One region of the Mycolicibacterium anyangense genome, then DNA from elsewhere that is predicted to be linked to it. Evidence: predicted binding sites of a transcription regulator. Region 1 holds the regulator's gene; the other holds the start of a gene.
The links. Region 1 encodes LexA, which represses DNA repair genes until DNA is damaged. Its sites were predicted from a motif close to CGAACANNTGTTCG; they were not measured.
Positions count from the first base shown of each region.

Region 1 (9,846 bases):
TTGGGCACCCCGTCGTCGACGCCCAGCAGGTAGCGCTCGAACCGGTCGTACCCCGTGCAATAGGTCTGCAGGAAGTCGCGGTCGGCCAGTTCCTCGGTGGCCAGCACATGGGCCAGCGCCAGCATGATGGCGACATCGGTACCCGGCCTGGCGGGCAGCCACTGGCAGTCCCCGTCGATGTCGGAGCGCAACGGACTGATCGAGACGATTCGGCCGCCCTTGTTCCGGAACCGGGTCAGCGCGGCGCGCGCGGGATGGTCGGTGGTGCCGCCGTGATTGATGCCGGTGTTCTTCAGGTTGATGCCGCCGAAGCACACCAGTACCTCGGTGTGATCGGTGATGACGTTCCACTGCGTCGACCGCTTGAACAGGTCGTCGTGGGTGCCGACCACCCGCGGCATGATCACGCCGGTGGCGCCCAGGCTGTAGGAGTGCCTGGAATAGGTGTAGCCGCCGAGCATCTTCAGGAAGCGATGTACCTGGCTCTGGGCATGGTGGAAGCGGCCGGCGCTGGCCCAGCCGTAGGAGCCGCCGTAGATCGCCTCGTTGCCGTAGGCGTCGACGACCCGGCGCAGTTCGCCGGCCAGCAGTTCGGTCAGCTCGTCCCAGCTCACGGCCACGAACTCCTCGGCGCCACGGGCACTGCTCGGGCCAGGCCCGTCGTGCAGCCAGCCGCGCCGCACCGCCGGGGTGGCGATCCGCGACGGGTGGCGCACCGATCCGGGAATGTTGCCCAGCAGGGGAGAAGGGTCGGCATCGCCCGGAATGGGCGCGACCGCGGTGATCTCACCGTCGGTGACGCTGGCGCTGAAGGCGCCCCAGTGGGTGAGGCTCGTGGGGGCTCGGCCCATGGCACAAAGTCTAGGTGCGGCTAGCTTGCCCGCCCGACGGAGCCGATTCTCGACCAACCACTCGGTTGGTCTATCCTCGTGGGCAAGTACCCGCAGCGATTCCTCGGAGGTCTATCCATGAGCACTGCCGTCAAGTACGACCGGACGCTGTTCGAGCCGGAGCACGAACTGTTCCGTGAGTCCTACCGCGCCTTCCTCGAGCGCCACGTCGCGCCGTACCACGATCAGTGGGAGAAGGAGAAGATCGTCGACCGCGGGGTGTGGCTGGAGGCGGGCAAGCAGGGCTTCCTGGGCATGGCGGTACCCGAGGAGTACGGCGGCGGCGGTAACGACGACTTCCGTTACAACACCATCGTCGTCGAGGAGACCGTGGCCGGCCGCTACAGCGGCCTGGGCTTCTCGCTGCACAACGACGTCGTGGCGCCTTACCTGCTGCGCCTGGCCAACGAGGAGCAGAAGCAGCGCTGGCTGCCCAAGTTCTGCACCGGTGAGCTGATCACCGCGATCGCCATGACCGAACCGGGCACCGGCAGCGACCTGCAGGGCATCAAGACCCGCGCGATCAAGCAGGGCGACCATTACATCCTCAACGGGTCGAAGACCTTCATCACCAACGGCGTCAACTCCGACCTGGTGATCGTGGTCGCCCAGACCGACCCCGACAAGGGCGCCCTGGGCTTCTCGCTGCTGGTCGTCGAGCGCGGCATGGAGGGCTTCGAGCGTGGCCGTCACCTCGACAAGATCGGTCTGGACGCTCAGGACACCGCCGAGCTGTCGTTCACCGACGTCAAGGTTCCGGTGGAGAACCTGCTCGGCGAAGAGGGCCAGGGCTTCATCTACCTGATGCAGAACCTGCCCCAGGAGCGCATCTCGATCGCCATCATGGCCGCCGCTGCCATTGAGGCGGTGCTCGAGGAGACCATCCAGTACACCAAGGAGCGCAAGGCCTTCGGCAAGCCGATCGGGTCGTTCCAGAACAGCCGCTTCCTGCTGGCCGAGCTGGCCACCGAGGCCACCGCGGTGCGCATCATGACCGACGAATTCATCCGGCTGCACCTCGACGAGAAGCTGACCGCCGAGCAGGCCGCGATGGCCAAGTGGTACACCACCGAAGCCCAGGTGCGGATCATCGACCGCTGCCTGCAGCTGCACGGCGGCTACGGCTACATGCGTGAGTACAACGTCGCGCGTGCCTACCTCGACGCCCGCGTGCAGACCATCTACGGCGGGACCACCGAGATCATGAAGGAGATCATCGGGCGTAGCCTGGGCGTTTAACCGGCTCGCAGCGACTTCGACGGCACAGCCCGGGCGGTTTGCCCGGGCTGTGTGCTGTCTGGCGTCCGAATCGACGTCTCCTGCGGTTTTGTCACGACTTTGTGCTGTTTTCGGGTGTTTGTGCGTGCCGTATCTCGGATATAGCCGCGTGTCGTGATCTGCTGACGCACAGTTGACGCGGACTATAACTAGAGGAATCTTGACCGGAACGGCGGGAAGTTACATGACCTGGCTTGGAAGTCGCCTCACCAGAGGCGTCGGGCGACTGGCGCTCGCCGTGGTCGCGACGACTGCGGCGGCGGTGCTGGTAGCCCCTGTTGCGGTGGCGTCACCGGAAAGCGATGCGGCCAACGCGGCCATCGATCAGGCATGGCAGGCCGCCGGCGGCGACGGGTCCCCGGTAGGCACCAAGGACGGCGACGTCTACTCGATCGGCGACGGCTTCGCCCAGAACTTCAGCGGCGGCAAGATCTTCTTCACCCCGGCGACCGGGGCCCATCTGCTGTTCGGCGCCATCCTCGACAAGTACCAGGCGCTCGGTGGCCCCGCCGACGGTGATCTCGGCTTCCCGACCATCGACGAAGTGGCGGGCCTGCTGGGCCCGGACAGCCGGGTCAGCACCTTCAGTGCCAGCGACAAGCCCGCGATCTTCTGGACCGCCGACACCGGTGCGCGGGTGGTGCGCGGTGCCATCAATGCCGCCTGGGACAAGCTCGGTGGCTCCGGTGGCACGCTCGGCGCACCCACCGGCGACGAGACCTATGAAGGTGACGTCGTGAGCCAGAAGTTCACCGGCGGGACGGTCTCCTACAACAACGCCACCAAGGTGTTCACCACCGATCCGCCGGATCTGGCCGCGAACCTGTCCGGTGTCGAGGTCCCCGCCGATCCGACCACCCTGATCAACCAGGCCTGGCGTGCGGCCGGTGGTCTGACCGGCACGTTGGGCGCTCGCCAGGGTGCGCAGTACAGCGTCGGTAGCGACGGCACTGCCCAGGACTACGCCGGCGGCAAGATCTTCTACTCGCCGGCCACCGGAGCCCATGCGGTCACCGGAGCGATCTTGGCCAAGTACGACTCGCTGGGCGGCCCGAAGGGTGATCTCGGCCTGCCGACGGGTACCGAGGCCGACGGCGGCGCCCCCAACAGCCGGGTGAGCGCCTTCAGCGCACCGGACAAACCGGTGATCTTCTGGACGCCGGACAACGGGGCGATCGTCGTCCGCGGAGCGATCAACGCGGCCTGGGCCAAGCTCGGCGGCGCGACGGGATCGCTGGGTGTGCCGACCGGTGAGCAGACGGCCGACGGCGACACCCTGACCCAGAAGTTCAGCGGTGGCGAGATCTCGTTCAACAAGTCCAACGACAGCTTCAGCACCAAGCCGCCGGAATTGGCCGGACAGCTGTCGGGCCTCGAACTGCCCAGCGGCACCCCACCGCCGACTTCCGGCACGTCGGACACCAAGGGCGGCAAGAACTTCGCCTGGCATTGGTGGTGGCTGCTGGTCATCATTCCGGCGATCCTGCTCGTCGGCGTGATCGCACTGGGCCTGTTGTGGCTGCAGCGCCGCCGGGCCGCTGCTGCCGAGGATGACGACTTCGAGGACGCCGACTACGACGAGGACGACGATCGGTGGCCGGGTGAGCCGGAGACATCGCGTTATGCGTCCTATCCGGAGGGGAGTCGCGTCCAGGTTCCGGATTCGTCCGGGTTCAGCTGGTCGGCTGCGGGTGGCAAGACCATGCCCGGCCCCGACGATGTGTTCGACGGCGACCAGGATTCGATCGACACCACGCCCACCCGGATTCCCGTCGACCATGAGGCGGCCGAACCCGCACCCGATGATGCTCATCCCGACGACACCCACCCGGACTACGTGGAGTACGCGGAGGTCGAGGAAGCCGACCAGTACGAGGCCGAGGAAGCCAGCGATTCCGGCCGGCACGCGGCGGTGAATCTCGAAGAGTCCCAGTCGATGTGGCGTCTGGACATGGGCGAGATCGGGGCCCCGCGTCGCCGCCGGGCTGTCGAGGAGCCGGACGAGGTTCCCGTGGTGCCCGACGAGGACGTCACCCTCGAACCGGCTCAGGACTTGCAGTCCGACACCCATGAGGACGAAGGTCAGGCCCGGCCCGCAATTCATCTTCCGCTGGCCGATCCCTATCAGGCGCCGGAAGGCTATGTGATCAAGGCCAACACCCACTCCGGCCTGTACTACACGCCGGACTCCGAGCTCTACGAGCACACCATTCCCGAGGTGTGGTTCGCCAGCGAGGAACTGGCCCAGGCCAACGGCTTTCACAAAGCCGAGTAGGCCCGGGCGCCGTCAGAGCTTGCGGATTACGGTGACGACCTTGCCCAGGATGACCGCGTCGTTACCGGGGATCGGGTCGAACGCCGGGTTGTGCGGCATCAGCCAGACCTGACCGCTGGTGCGCTTGAACGTCTTGACCGTGGCCTCGCCGTCGATCATTGCGGCCACGATGTCGCCGTTGTCGGCGACGTGCTGCTGACGCACGACCACCCAGTCACCGTCACAGATGGCGGCATCCACCATCGACTCGCCGACCACCTTGAGCAGGAACAGCGAACCCTCGCCGACGAGTTCGCGCGGCAGCGGGAAGACTTCCTCGACGGCCTGCTCGGCCAGGATGGGGCCGCCCGCGGCGATGCGGCCGAGCACCGGCACGAACGTGGGCTCGGGCAGCGCGTCTGAACCCGCGACCTCGGTGACGGGTGTGGCCGGCAGATCGTCCGCGCTGCGGACGTCCACGGCGCGCGGGCGGTTGGCGTCGCGGCGCAGATAGCCCTTGCGCTCCAGCGTGCGCAACTGGTGGGCCACCGAGGAGGTCGAGGTGAGCCCGACCGCGTCGCCGATCTCCCGGATGCTCGGGGGATAGCCACGCGTGGTGACCGAGGTGCGGATCACCTCGAGGATGGTCCGCTGCCGCTCGGTCAATCCCGAATCGGATCGGGCGGTTTCGGTACCCGGCGATGAAGACGATGTGTCACTGCGGTCACTCATAGCGCCGAATGTAGTCGCATGCGGGGACACAATCAAACATTTGTTCGAGCGTGTCGTCCCGGCGTCGCGTGGATCGGAATGGCGGGCGCCGAAACTTGTCGGTGGTCCGTTTTATTCTTCCGACACGCTCGCTCGCATGTTCGAGTATCGAACAGATGATCGAGTATATTTCGAACACAAGAGCGAACCGCGGGCATATCGGAGGAAGGAGCGGACATGACAGTCATCGACGATCGACAGGTGGTGGCGTGGCCGTCTGAGTACCGTCGGCCGGCCGAGCAGCCCGGCGCTGCTGATCGGGTTCGCCCGGTCCGCGCCCGCAGTCCTCGGCGGCCGGGTCCGGCGCGGCCCGCCGGCGCGCCCCTGCGCTACCGGGGCACCGGCATTGGCGTGTCGCAGGCGGCGCATACCCGCAAGCCGGTCAGTACCACTGTCACCATCGTGCTGGCCGGGGTGGCGGCGCTGATCACGCTGTGGTTGGGCTCGCTGTTCCACCTCAGCTCCGCGGAGGTGTCGACCGTGCAGGTGCCCGACCAGCTCGCCGTGGTGCGGGTGCAGGCCGGTGAGACGCTGCAGCAGGTGGCATCTCGGGTGGCCCCGGACGCACCGGTGGCGCAGGTGGTCCAGCGCATCCGTGACCTCAACAAACTCGACTCGGCGGCACTGGATGCGGGGCAGACGCTGATCGCCCCCATCGGCTGATCGGACCCGGCCGTGGGCGGCATCGGCGCACCCCGGTGGACGGCGCAGGTAGGCTCTGGGTGGTTCACATCACCCGGTTGCGGCGGCGAAGGAGCGGTCATGCATTGTCCGTTTTGCCGTCATCCCGATTCTCGGGTGGTCGATTCCCGCGAGACCGACGAGGGCCAGGCCATTCGCCGGCGCCGGTCCTGCCCGGAGTGCGGCCGGCGTTTCACCACTGTGGAGACCGCCGTGCTCGCCGTCGTCAAGCGCAGCGGAGTGACCGAGCCGTTCAGCCGCGAGAAGGTCATGCGCGGCGTCCGTCGGGCGTGTCAGGGCCGACAGGTCGACGACGACGCGCTGAACGTGCTCGCCCAGCAGGTCGAGGACACCGTGCGGGCAGCCGGGTCACCGGAGATCCCCAGTCATGAGGTGGGCCTGGCCATCCTCGGCCCGCTGCGTGAGCTCGACGAGGTCGCCTACCTCCGCTTCGCCTCGGTGTACCGGTCGTTCAGCTCAGCCGAGGATTTCGAGCGCGAGATCGAGGCATTGCGCGCCCATCGCAAGGTGGGCACCTCCGGCTGACAGGGTCAGTCGATCTGCCGTAGGCCGTCGTCGGCCACCCGGCCGGCAACCACGACCCAGCCCTCCGGGCTCCACCTCGTGAACAACTCAGATCCCTTGCCCTGGGTGATCGTGAGGTCGCGGCTCAGATAGTCGGTGATGCGCACCGCCGCCGATCCGGTGGCCTCATCCTCGGGCACCCCCAGATCGTTGGCCAACATCCGTGATCGGATGTGTCCCTGCTCCCGATCCGCCCAGGCCCACAGATAGTGCTCGGCGTCATCGTCGTAGTCACCCGGGTCTGCTGCCAGGACGTCGTCCACCGACCCCAGGTCGTGGATCGCGAACTCCGGTGACCATTCGGCCCGCGCTCGCACGGTGGTGCGCTCGCCGTCCCGACCGATCTGCACGATCCCGGCGGGCACCTGCAGGGTGTGCACCGGCGTTCCGCGCTGGCCCAGCCACCAGGCGGCCCCGACAGTGGGGTGACCGGCGAAGGGGAGCTCGACGGCCGGGGTGAAGATGTGGGCATGGGCGGTGTTCGAGCCCACCTCCGGCAGGTCGATGAAAATCGTTTCGCTGTAACCCAATTCGGTGGCGATCCGCTGGCGGTCGGCGGGCGGCACGGTCGCGGCGTCCACCACCCCGAGTGGATTGCCGAAGTGGCCCGTGGAATCGGTGAATACCCGCAGGACGGCGACGTCGACGGTCATGAACCGACTCTACGACGCTCGCGCGGGGCGGCGCACCGATCAGGTGGCGCTGCGCTCGTCGGTCCCCATGGCGTCGAGGACCGCCACCCGGGTGTCCAGTGGTCCTGTCACCGACCGCTCGCTGATCCCGGTACGCAACAGGTGTCGAAGCGCGTTCTGGTCGTATTCGGCGGGCGCGGTCGAGTCGCAGAACCGCTCCACCACTTCGACGAACCGGTCTGGATCGTCATGGAACGGGAAATGCCCGGATCGCGCGAAGATCTCCAACTGCGAACCGGGCATGGCGGCGTGGGCCATCTTTGCGTGTCCGACCGGGATGACGGCATCCTGATCGCCCCAAATCAGTTGCACAGGAACGGATTCCGTCAAGTAACATCGATCCAGCATTGTCACTACCTGGCCGCGCCAGTCGACCACCGACCGCAGGGTGCGGGTGAAGGCCGAGGAGGCCGTGGGCTCGGGCAGGTCGGTGAGGATCCGCAGCGCGTCGGGGATGTCGCGGCCCAGACCGGTCGAACCGAAGACGGTACCCAGCGCCCGGCCGGCCACCTGCAGCGCGGGCAGCACCATCGGCAGCCGCAACAACGCCAGGGCTTCGCCGCCCAGCGGCAGTGAGGCCACCCGCAGCGCGATGTTGACGTCCTTGGTGACCCCGCCCGCCCCGACGAGGATCAGCCGTTCGACGAGTTGGGGGAACTGGTAGGCGAACTGCATCGCCACGCCGCCGCCCAGGGAGTGCCCCACCACGGTGCACTTGTCGATATCGAGCACGCTGAGCAGGTCGCGCATGCCGTTGGCGTAGGCGGCCACCGAGTAGTCCGCCCGCGGCTTGTCGGACTGGCCGTGACCCAGCAGATCGGGTGCGATCACGGTGAATCGCTGCGCCAGCTTGCTGTGCACCGAGTGCCAGGTCGTCGAGTTGTCGCCGATTCCGTGGATCAGCAGCAGCACCGGACCGGATCCGGCTACCCGGAAGGCCCGGCGGTACCCGTGAATGGTCTTGAAGTGCAGAGTGGGCGTCACTTCCCGCACCGGCTGCAGATTGGGCTTTCGCTGCGGCATCTCCAACCTCGCTGTCGGTGTGGGACTTCGCCTCAGGTCTCGCCGTCGTCGGTGAGACCGTCCTTGAAGTCCTCGGCATGCTGGGCCAGGAAACGCTCGAACTCCCCGGCGAGTTCGTCTCCGCTGGGGAGTTCCTCGTCGCGTGCCAACAGCGACCGGTTCTCCTGCGCGGCAACGAATGCATCGTACTGTCGCTCCAGCGCGGTCACCACTTGAGCGACCTCGGGACTGGCCTCCACCTGCTCGTCGATCTTGGTCCGTACGGCCGCGCCGGCGTCGGTGAGGGCTCGCAGCGGCAGCTGCAGCGAAGTCGTCCTGGCCACCTGTTCCAACAGCGCCTCGGCGGCGATGGGGTAGTCGGTTTGGGCCAGGTAGTGCGGGACGTGCACGGTGAACCCGACGACCTCGTGGCCGTGCTGGGCCATCCGGTACTCCAGCAGGCTGGACACGCTGCCCGGTACCTGCACCTCGCCGACCCACGGTTGGATGTCGTCGATCAGTTCACGATTGTTCGAGTGGGCGGTCATCGATACCGGCCGGGTGTGCGGCACCGCCATCGGGATGGTGCCCAGCCCGATGGTCTGGCGCACCCCGAGTCGTTCGGCGAGCAACCGCACCGCGGTGACGAACCTTTCCCACTTCAGGTCCGGCTCCAGACCGGCGAGCAGCAGAAACGGCGTCCCGACGCTGTCGTGCAGCGCGTACAGGTTCAGCTGCGGCTCGTCGTAGTTCGTGAAGTGATCGGTCTTGAACGTCATCACCGGCCGGCGCGAGCGGTAGTCGAGCAGCTCGTCGATCGCGAATGAGGCGACCAATTCGGTGTCCAGCACGTTGCGCAGATGTTCGGCCGCCAAGCGAATGGCGTGACCGGCGTCGGAAAAACCCTCCAGTGCGTGCAACAGCACGGGACCGCGCCCGTCGGACGAGGACAGTTGCGGTGCCGGGAACTCCAGCTCGTACATCCCGGTCGGTTCGGGTTGATAGTGCTGTCCTTGCTCGTCAGCCATCGTTTCGCCTCCTCGCGGTGTCTGGGAACGTCGTCGCCTCCGTACCGTGACACCTAGTGTCTCGCAGACCCTGGCGGGCGCCATCGGGGGAGCCCCCGTCTGCACAACGCAGGCGCCCGTGCGCTCGTTCCCTGCTCGCGCTCGGCGAATCGGGCATGATCTCCTGCATGCGGACGGTAGCGGCGGTGGGCATCGGGGCCGCCGCCGTGCTGCTGGCCGGCTGCCAGCACGCCGCCGAACCGCACGCCAAGGCCGCCGAGCGGGTCCAGCCCGTCGCGGTGGCGATCGCCGCCCGGACGGTGTCGCCCCAGTCGGCAGTGGGGGCGTTGTTCCTCGGTGCGACCGACACGCACACCTGCAGTGGTTCGGTCATCCACTCGGCGTCCAAGGACCTGGTGCTCACGGCGGCGCACTGCCTGGCGCAGGAGTATCCCGCCACGTTCGTGCCCGGGTTCGCCGACACCGCCGACCCGGGTGAGGTCTGGACCGTCGACGCCGTCTATCTCGATCCCCGCTGGGTGGCCACCCAGGATCCGAACGCCGACTACGCCTTCCTGCGGGTCAGCAGGCCGGCGGGTGGGTCCATTGAGACGATCGTCGGGGCCGCGCTGACGCTCGGCGCGGCCCCCGTGCCGTCGAGTCCGGTGACGGTCGTCGGCTATCCG
Region 1 covers NZ_AP022620.1:732,653-742,498, forward strand. The annotation lists gene G6N35_RS03415 (molybdopterin guanine dinucleotide-containing S/N-oxide reductase) at 1-851, opposite strand, end outside; gene G6N35_RS03420 (acyl-CoA dehydrogenase family protein) at 969-2,129, shown strand; gene G6N35_RS03425 (LGFP repeat-containing protein) at 2,353-4,443, shown strand; gene lexA (transcriptional repressor LexA) at 4,456-5,154, opposite strand; gene G6N35_RS03435 (LysM peptidoglycan-binding domain-containing protein) at 5,371-5,856, shown strand; gene nrdR (transcriptional regulator NrdR) at 5,956-6,420, shown strand; gene G6N35_RS03445 (PhzF family protein) at 6,426-7,112, opposite strand; gene G6N35_RS03450 (alpha/beta fold hydrolase) at 7,152-8,174, opposite strand; gene G6N35_RS03455 (proteasome assembly chaperone family protein) at 8,207-9,181, opposite strand; gene G6N35_RS03460 (trypsin-like serine peptidase) at 9,349-9,846, shown strand, end outside.

Region 2 (9,846 bases), 4.6 Mb from region 1:
TCGGTGACGAACAGGTGCCCAGAGCCGACCCGAACCGGCCGTGGCCCGGCCGGCTGCCCGACCCGGCTCCCACGGTGCTCCTCGATGATCCGGTGGAACTGCTTGATGCCCAGGGTAATCCGGTCAAGGTCACTGCGCGGGGGATGTTCACCGCCGAACCGGCACACCTGGACGGCCAGTACCCGGGCGAGTTGAGGTGGTGGGCCGGGCCGTGGCCGGTGGACGAACGGTGGTGGGATCAAGCAGAGCCGTCCCGCGCCGGTCGGACGGCGCGGGCCCAGGTGCTGGTGGGGGAGGAGCCGGGCACCGCGCTGCTGCTGTGTTACCGGCAGCGCCGGTGGTACCTGGAAGGGGTTTACGAATGACCCAGCGCCCGGGCGAAGGGTCCCACCCGTTCGATGTAGAGGTCGAAGAACGCCGCCGGGTCCACCTCGACACCGATGTGCGCGTTGGGTTCCCGGCCCCAATGCCGGCTCCAGTCGGCGATCGTCATCGCCCGCGTCAGCGTGCCGGTCAGTTCCACGTCGACGGTCGCGGCCCGGGTCCCGATGATGCCAGGGTCCAGTGCCACCGCCGCTGCCAGCGGGTCGTGCAGGTGAGCCAGAAAGCCCTCGCCCTGGTCGAAGTGGAACTCGAAGTAGAAGCGCATCGCATCTTCGAGCGCGCGGATCAGTGGGTTGTCGGCCACCGACCGGGTGCCCCTCGAGTCGAGCACGCTCATCGTCACCGACGCCGACTCCGCCGCTCCGGCCAGCCGGCTCAGAATCGCCGGGGTCAGTGCGATGTTCTCGGTGAGGTTCAGGCCGCATACGATCGGAAGTTGATGCGGTTCAATCGCATTCGACTCCACAGCCCGCCCCCACGCGGCGAACACCTCGGCAGCGGCCTCCGGGTCGACGCTGATGTTCCACTCCGCCACCGGCGTGGTGTTACCGCGGTAGTCGAACGAACCGCCCATGATCACCAACCGCCGCAGCAGCGACGGCAGGTGTGGTTCGGCACGAACGGCCAGTGCCAGATTGGTCAGCGGGCCGGTCACCAGACCGATCAGCTCACCGGGGCGGCCGTGCGCGGCCCGCACCCAGGCTTCGGCGGAGTCATACGACGTGAGTTCACGGCTGTGCGTGGGGAGTTCGGCGTACCCGAGGCCCCCGGGTCCGTGCGTGTCCTCTGCGGTGCGCATGGTGTCCGCCAGTGGCTCGCCGGCTCCCCGCGAGACCGGAATGTCACCGGCCCGGCACAGTTCGAGCAGCCCGAGGTTGTTGCGGCAGACCTGGTCGACATCGACGTTGCCACCGGTGGAGGCGATACCGACCAGGTCGGCATCGGGACTGGCGAGCAGGTAGACCAGTGCCATCGCATCATCGACACCGGTGTCCACATCGGCGAACACAGGCAGCCGTGCTGTCGTGTTCCGGGCCGTCGTCACGGCGGTAACGTTACCGTCAGCCGGCCGCGGCCACCTCGTCGCGGAACCAGTCCGGCCACTCCCGCTTCTCGAACGTCGTCGCGTCGACGCAGACGTGGATCATCGTCGCCTCGGCCACCACATCGGTTCCGCGCCGGATCGCGTAGGTGCTGCGCAGCGAGGTGCGACCCGGCTGATCGAGGGCGACCTCGACCACCAGCTCCTCGTCGAACCCGGCGGGCAATCGGAACTGCAGCTCGGCGGCGGCGACCACCACGTCGATACCGCGATCCACCAGAACCTGGATACCTCCGACCACACCGCGCAGCGCCTCGGTGTGGGCCATGTCGATCCAGGTCAGGTAGTGACCGTTGAACACCCGGCCCTGCATGTCACACTCCACGTAGCGCACCCGCAACGGCATGCTGAATCTGGCCACGCCGAATCCTAGAACGCCGAAATCCTAGAAGTCGGTGATGCCGTCCCAATCGACCAGCGTCCACCCGATGTAGGGGTTACCGGTGATCACCACTCGGCCGGTGTTGGGCAGCGGGTGGTCGGTGGCCAGGCTGTCCTTGGCGTTGCGCACGTTCAGCAGCGTCCACAACATGATCGAGGCGGCGCTGGAGAACGCGACCGGCTTGGTGTCACCGCTGTCGTAGATGCGCTGCACCGCCGAGGTGAACTTACCGTTGAACTCCGTGCCGCTCACCGATCCCGGAATGGAGAAGTTGGTGAAGCCGCGCATCCAGTCCATCGGCGCCACCAGGTAGGTCGCGGCCGCCTTGTCCATGTTGTCGCCGTTGAACCAGCCCGCGGAGATCTCGTTGAGCCCGGGCAACACGTTGACCGGTTTGCCCAACGCCTTGGACATCGGGTCGGCGGTCTGTTGGGTCCGGACCATCTCTGAGGCGTAGATGCCGTCGTAGTCATTGCCCTTGAGCCGGTTGGCCACCGCAATCGCCTGCTGCTGGCCGGCCGGTGTCAGCGACGGGCCGGGCACCAAGGTGTCGATGATCCCGTCCTTATTGGCCTGGGACTCCCCATGCCGGATGAATGTCAGTGTGATCGTGCGTTCCTTGGGACCTGACGAGCCGCAGCCCGCGACGAGAACAGCCGCCAGCAGTGCGGCAAGAACCGCGACAAGAGTTCGCACACCCGAGCGTTGCATGCCAACAGCCTGCCCTGTCTGAGGCCCCGGTGTGTGAGATTTTCGGTAGTGCGACCATTTCTCGGTAGTACGAAGACTGAGTCCATCACCAACCCAGGAGTGGCGCTATGGCCCTTGACCCCACGGCAATCGGAGCAGTGACCGAACCTCAAATCTTCGAGTGGACCGAACGCGACACCCTGCTCTACGCCGTCGGCGTGGGCGCCGGTGTCGACGATCTGGCCTACACGACCGAGAACAGTCACGACATCCCCCAACAGGTGCTGCCTACCTTCGCCGTGATCTGCTGCCCCGGCTTTTCCGCGGTGGGCAAGGTGGGAACCTTCGACTTCGGCAAGTTGCTGCACGGTTCGCAGGAGATCCGGCTGCACAAGCCGCTGCCACCTGCTGGCTCGTTGTCGGTGGTCGGTGAGGTGATCGACGTCCAGGACAAGGGTGAAGGCAAGAACGGCATCGTCATGTTGCGGGACATCGGATCTGACCCGGTCACCGGTGAAGTCGTCGTCGAGACGACGGCGACCGCGGTGATCCGCGGGGCCGGCGGGTTCGGGGGTGAGCCCGGTCAGCGCCCGCCCGCCCCGGAGTTCCCCGACCGCGACCCCGACGTCCGGGTCGTGATGCCAACCCGGGTCGACCAGGCCCTGATCTACCGGCTTTCCGGTGACCGCAACCCGCTGCACAGCGATCCCTGGTTCGCCCGCGAGCTGGCCGGCTTCCCGACGCCGATCCTGCACGGGCTGTGCACCTACGGCTTCGCCGGACGTGCCCTGCTGGGCGAACTTGCCGGCAACGACTCCTCGAAGCTGACGGCGGTCGCCGCACGGTTCTCCTCCCCGGTGTTCCCCGGGGAAACGCTGACGACGTCTATCTGGCGCACCGAGGCGGGCAAGGCCGTTTACCGCACCGAGGCCGCTGGGCCGGACGGCTCCAACAGCCGAGTGGTCCTCGACGACGGAGCCGCCGAGTACCTCGACTGAGCGCGGCGCCGGCAGTACCGCTAGCCGACCGCGCCGCCGACCAGGTGGCCGATCCCGAAGGTGATCGCCATGGCCAGTGCGCCGCCGATCACCACCCGTTGGATCGCGCGGCCGGCGTCGGCGCCGCCGAGGCGGGCGCTGAGCCAGCCGGTGACTGCCAGCGCGATGAGCACCGCGGCGAAGGTGATCGGAATCCGAGTCGACGGCGGCGGCAGCAGGATGGCCAGCATCGGCAGGATCGCCCCGACGGTGAACGCAATGGCCGACGAGATCGCGGCCTGCCACGGATTGGTCAGCTCCTCGGGGTCGATGCCGAGTTCGATGTCGATGTGCGCGGCGAACGCGTCGTGGTCGGTGAGTTCCTCGGCCACCGTGCGGGCGGTGGCCGGTGTGAGGCCTTTGGCTTCGTAGAGTGCGGCCAGTTCATCGAGTTCGGCGGCGGGCTGAGTGTCCAGCTCCCGGCGCTCCTTCTGCAGCAGCGCCTTCTCGGTGTCGCGCTGGGTGCTCACGGACACGTACTCGCCCAGGGCCATCGACAGCGCGCCGGCAGCCAGGCCGGCGATGCCCGCGGTGAAGATCGGATCGCGGTCGGTGGTGGCGGCCGCGACGCCGACGACGATGCCGGCCACCGACACGATCCCGTCGTTGGCACCGAGCACGCCGGCCCGCAGCCAGTTCAGCTTGCTGCCGATCGCGCCGTGATGCGGCTCAGCCGGATGTAGTTGGGGCTCTGGCGTGTCCGGTGTCTCGCTCACGGGGAAAGCGTAGGTCCTTGGCCGTACGCCCGCGCGATGTCGGGCGAGTCGGCCCAACCGGAATATGTGGGGCGTTGCGGCCAGCCATCGGGGGAGTCCTGCCATTCTTCCTGGCGGCCCCAGGGAAGTACGTCGATGAGACCGAAAGAGTGGCTGAGCTGTTCGGTGCCACGGCCATTGGTGTGCCATGTCCGGTACACCCGATCCGCACTGTCACGTAAGAAGACGTTCACCGCGAAACCGCCACCGGGGCCGGCGTCGACGTCGGTGCCGAACGAACTCTGGGCCGAGGAGTACCAGTCCATCTGGTTGCCGACCCTCGCCTTGTAGGCCATGGCTTCCTCGATCGGCCCGTTGGTGACGATCACGAAGCGGGCGTCGTAGTTGGCCAGGAACTCCAGTCGGGTGAACTGTGAGGTGAACCCCGTGCAGCCCGGGCACTGCCATTGCGCGCCGTCGCTCCACATGTGGTGGTAGACGATCAACTGGGAGTGGCCGTCGAATACCTCGGCCAGCCTGATCGGTCCGTCCGGCCCGATCAGGGTGTAGTCGGGCAGTTCCACCATCGGCAGCCTGCGCCGTTGGGCGGCGATGGCGTCGAGTTCACGGGTCGCGGCCTTCTCCCGGGCGCGCAGGTCATCGAGCGCGGCGCGCCAGGTCTGTTGGTCGACCACGGGTGGCAGGGCGGACATAGCGGCTCCTCACTGTCGGGTGTCAGAAGTGTTGACCACCTCGGTATTGACCGCCGTGCTCGCCAAAAATCATCGCGGGGCAAGCCCGGACAGCGATGGGGGCAGCGGACGCTGATGTAGGACACCCAGGCGCTGGGTGGCACGGGTGAGCGCGACGTAGAGTTCGGCGGCGCCGCGCGGCCCGTCGGCCAGGATGAGGTCGGGCTCCACCACCAGCACCGCGTCGAACTCCAGGCCCTTGGTCTCCGACGGCGCGACCGCACCCGGCACGCCCGGTGGTCCGATCACGACGCTGGTGCCCTCGCGGTCGGCCTCGGCCGCGACGAATTCGTCAATGGCAGAAGCCATCTCCTGTTCGCTCACCTGCCGGGACCAGGGGGCAACGCCGCACGCACGCACCGACTCCGGTGGGCGGACATCGGGGGCGAACTCGGCGAGCACCGCGGCCGCCACCGCCATGATCTCGGCGGGCGTGCGGTAGTTCACCGACAGCGACCGGTAGATCCAGCGGTCGGGTACATAGGGTTCCAGCATCTGCGCCCATGATGTCGCGCCCGCCATGGACCGTCGTTGGGCGAGGTCGCCGACGACGGTGAACGACCGGCTCGGGCAGCGCCGCATCAGCACCCGCCAGTCCATCTCCGAGAGCTCCTGGGCTTCGTCGACCACCACATGCCGGTAGGTCCAATCCCGGTCGGCGGCGGCGCGTTCGGCAAGATCGCGGTAGTCGCGCTCGGTGAAGCGTTCGGCGAGGCCCTCGGCGTCGATCAGATCCTGCGCCAGCAGGTGGTCTTCGTCGTCCATGAGATCCTCGTGGGCGACCATGTTCTCCAAAACGCCTCTGGCGTAGTCGGTTTCTTCCCGGAGTGCCTGTGCGGCGGCGTCGTCGGCCGCCTTGTCACGGCCCAGCAGATCGACCAATTCGTCGAGCAACGGCACATCCGAGGTTGTCCAGGCGTCGCCGACTTCCCGATGCAACGCCGGGTCGGCACCGGCGGCGCGCAACCGCTCGGGCGAGCTGTACAGCTCGGCCAACAGCTCGTGCGGCTCGAGGACCGGCCAGAGTTGATCGAGGGCCGACAGGAACCGCTCATTGTCTTCGAGGTCGGCGAGCAGGTCCGCCCTGACCTTCTCCCAGGCGTCCTTGTTCTCGCGGGTCAGCCAGCCGCGGCCGATCCGGGCGACCCCGCGCTCGGTCAGGACGTAGGTGACGATGTCGCGGAACACCGCACGAGCGGCGTTGTGGGGCAGTCCGCTTGCGCGGGCCTCGTCGATCGCCCACCCGGCGGTGTCAGCGGCGATCTGCATCGTCACATCACCCAGTGGGATCTCCAATGGTTGCTCGGGCACGCGTTGGCGGTCGGCGATCGCCGCCGCGAGGACGTCCAGCATCGCGCGAGAACCCTTGATGCGAGCGACATCTGGGGCGTCCTCGGCGGTGACGTGCAGACCGGGCAGGAGATCGCCGACCGTCATGAACACCACCTCGGATTCGCCGAGGGAGGGCAGCACCCGGCTGATGTGGTTCATGAACGCGTGGTTGGGGCCGACGACCAGCACCCCGTGCCGTTCGATCCGCTCCCGCTGGGTGTAGAGCAGGTACGCAACGCGATGCAGTGCCACCACCGTCTTGCCGGTGCCGGGTCCGCCCTCGATCACCAGCACCCCCGGGTGCTCGAGGCGGATGATCTCGTCCTGTTCGGACTGGATGGTCGCTACGATGTCGCGCATGCCCTCACCGCGGGGCGCGTTGACCGCGTACAGCAGTGCGGCGTCGCTGCTCAACGGACTGTCGTCACCCGCATCAGGGTCGGGCCTGCCGAAGACTTCGTCGGTGAAATCGAGCAGCCGGCGTCCCAGGGAGTGGAACTGGCGCCGCCGGCGCATGCCCTCGGGGCTGGCGGCGGTGGCGATGTAGAAGGCGCGGGCGGCCGGGGCGCGCCAGTCCAGCAGCAGTGTCTCGTGATCGTTGTCCTCGTCGAAGATCCCGATCCGGCCGACGTAGAGCCGCTCACCGTTCACCGCGTCCAGCCGCCCGAAGCACAATCCGTGGTCGGCGACGTCCAGCCGGGCGGCCAACCGGGCCAGCGCCCGCACCTCGGCGTCGCGGGCCACCAGCGTCCCGCCGTCCTGAACGTCGATCGGGCCGCCGAGTGCGGCGCGGTACTGGGCCCTAACCCGTCTGCGCTTGCCGTCCAGTCGGTCGTAGAGGTCCGTCAGGTAATCCTGCTCGGACTCCAGTTCACGATCGTGTGCCTGCGACGTCATACCCCTCATTTCCACGGTTGTGTCAGGCGAGTGTGCGGGACGACCCGGGCCTTGCCGCAAGCCCCCTGGTCGGCTATAGGTTGAAGTGGGAAGTCGATGGGGGAATTCCCCGAGCCTGGCCTTAGAACATATGTTCGATTAAGCTGGCGTGCGTGGGGTGGCACAACGGCCCGCCCAGCTGGGGCGAGATGGAGCGGGTGCTCAACAGCAAGCCGCGCCGCAGTGGGATGTCGCTGGGGGAGCCACACGCCGACGGCGGGGACAGCCCGGCCTGGTCTCGCAAGCGCCAACCCTACGAACCGGCCGTCGAACCCCCGCTGCGCTCCCGCGTTCCCTATGCCGAACTGCATACACATTCGGCCTACAGCTTTCTGGACGGGGCCAGTACCCCGGAAGAACTCGTCGAAGAGGCGGTGCGGCTGGATCTGCGGGCCATCGCGCTCACCGACCATGACGGCCTCTACGGGGTGGTGCGCTTCGCCGAGGCCGCCAAGGAACTCGACATGCGCACCGTCTTCGGCGCCGAACTGTCATTGAGTAACACCCCCCGCACCGAGGATCCCGATCCGCCCGGTCCGCATCTGCTGGTGCTGGCCCGTGGACCCGAGGGGTACCGCCGGCTGTCGCGGGAGATCGCCCGCGCGCATCTGGCCGGTGGAGAGAAGGGCAGGCCGCGCTACGACTACGACGCATTGGCCGAAGCCTCCGGCGGACACTGGCACATCCTGACCGGATGCCGCAAAGGCCATGTCCGACAAGCATTCTCGACGGGTGGTCCCGAGGCGGCCGAGCGGGCCCTCGCCGACCTGGTCGACCGGTTCGGTGCGCAGCGGGTCAGTGTCGAGCTCACCCATCACGGCGACCCGCTCGACGACGAACGCAACGCGGCGCTGGCGGCGCTGGCGCCCCGGTTCGGCCTGTCGGTGGTCGCCACCACCGCCGCACACGTCGCCGAACCGAGCCGCGGCAGGCTGGCCATGGCGATGGGCGCGATCCGGGCCCGCCAGTCGCTCGACGAGGCGGCCGGCTGGCTGGCCCCGCTGGGCGGAGCGCACCTGCGCGCCGGTGACGAGATGGCCCGGCTGTTCTTCGAGTATCCCGAAGTTGTCACCGCTGCAGCCGATCTCGGCGAGCAGTGTGCGTTCGAGCTGGCGCTGATCGCCCCGCAGCTGCCACCGTTCGACGTGCCGTCCGGCGAAACCGAGGACAGCTGGCTGCGTGAGCTCACCATGCTCGGCGCCGCCCGACGCTACGGTCCGCGATCGGCCGCGCCCGAGGCGTACGCGCAGATCGAGCGGGAACTCGCCGTCATCGCGCAGTTGAAGTTCCCCGGCTATTTCCTGGTGGTGCACGACATCACCCAGTTCTGCCGGCGCAACAACATCCTGTGCCAGGGCCGTGGATCGGCGGCCAACTCCGCGGTCTGTTACTCCCTCGGCGTCACCGCCGTCGACCCGGTGGCCAACGGCCTGCTCTTCGAACGGTTCCTGTCCCCGGCCCGCGACGGCCCACCCGATATCGACATCGACATCGAATCGGACCTGCGCGAGAAGGCAATCCAGTACGTCTACGAGCGCTACGGCCGCGACTACGCCGCCCAGGTGGCCAACGTGATCACCTACCGCGGCCGCAGTGCCGTGCGGGACATGGCCCGGGCACTCGGGTTCTCGCAAGGTCAGCAGGATGCCTGGAGTAAGCAGATCAGCCGGTGGAACGGGCTGGCCGACTCGCCCGATGTCGAGGACATCCCCGAACCGGTGATCGATCTGGCGCTGCAGATCAAGAACTTGCCCCGGCACATGGGCATCCACTCCGGTGGCATGGTGATCTGCGACCGGCCGATCGCCGACGTATGCCCGGTGGAATGGGCGCGGATGGAGAATCGCAGTGTGCTTCAGTGGGACAAAGACGACTGCGCGGCAATCGGTTTGGTGAAGTTCGACCTGCTGGGTCTGGGTATGCTCTCGGCGCTGCACTACTGCATCGACTTGGTCGCCGAACACAAGGGAATCGAGGTCGACCTGGCCCGCCTGGACCTGTCGGATGCGCGCGTCTACCAGATGCTGCAGAAGGCCGATTCTGTCGGGGTTTTCCAGGTGGAGTCCCGTGCTCAGATGGCAACCCTGCCGCGGTTGAAGCCCCGGGTGTTCTACGACCTGGTGGTCGAGGTCGCGCTGATCCGCCCCGGCCCGATCCAGGGCGGCTCGGTGCACCCGTACATCAAGCGGCGCAACGGTCTGGAACCGGTGGTCTACGACCATCCGGCGATGGAACCGGCGCTGCGAAAGACGTTGGGGGTACCACTGTTCCAAGAGCAGCTGATGCAACTGGCGGTGGACTGTGCGGGCTTTTCGGCTGCCGAGGCCGACCAGTTGCGCAGAGCCATGGGCTCCAAACGGTCCACCGAGAAGATGCGCCGGCTACGGGACCGGTTCTACGCCGGGATGGCGCAGCGGCACGGCATTACCGGGGAAGTGGCCGACCGGATCTACGAGAAGCTGGAGGCGTTCGCCAATTTCGGCTTCCCGGAAAGTCATTCGCTCAGCTTCGCCTCGCTGGTGTACTACTCGTCCTG
Region 2 covers NZ_AP022620.1:5,366,000-5,375,845, forward strand. The annotation lists gene G6N35_RS25355 (DNA polymerase Y family protein) at 1-365, shown strand, start outside; gene G6N35_RS25360 (nucleoside hydrolase) at 356-1,399, opposite strand; gene G6N35_RS25365 (acyl-CoA thioesterase) at 1,446-1,847, opposite strand; gene G6N35_RS25370 (histidine phosphatase family protein) at 1,872-2,579, opposite strand; gene G6N35_RS25375 (MaoC family dehydratase) at 2,687-3,556, shown strand; gene G6N35_RS25380 (VIT1/CCC1 transporter family protein) at 3,577-4,311, opposite strand; gene G6N35_RS25385 (DUF899 domain-containing protein) at 4,308-5,003, opposite strand; gene helR (RNA polymerase recycling motor ATPase HelR) at 5,073-7,271, opposite strand; gene G6N35_RS25395 (error-prone DNA polymerase) at 7,424-9,846, shown strand, end outside.
Region 2: G6N35_RS25395 (error-prone DNA polymerase) is a predicted target of LexA. The motif match lies at 7,395-7,408, and genes of this name have one in related genera.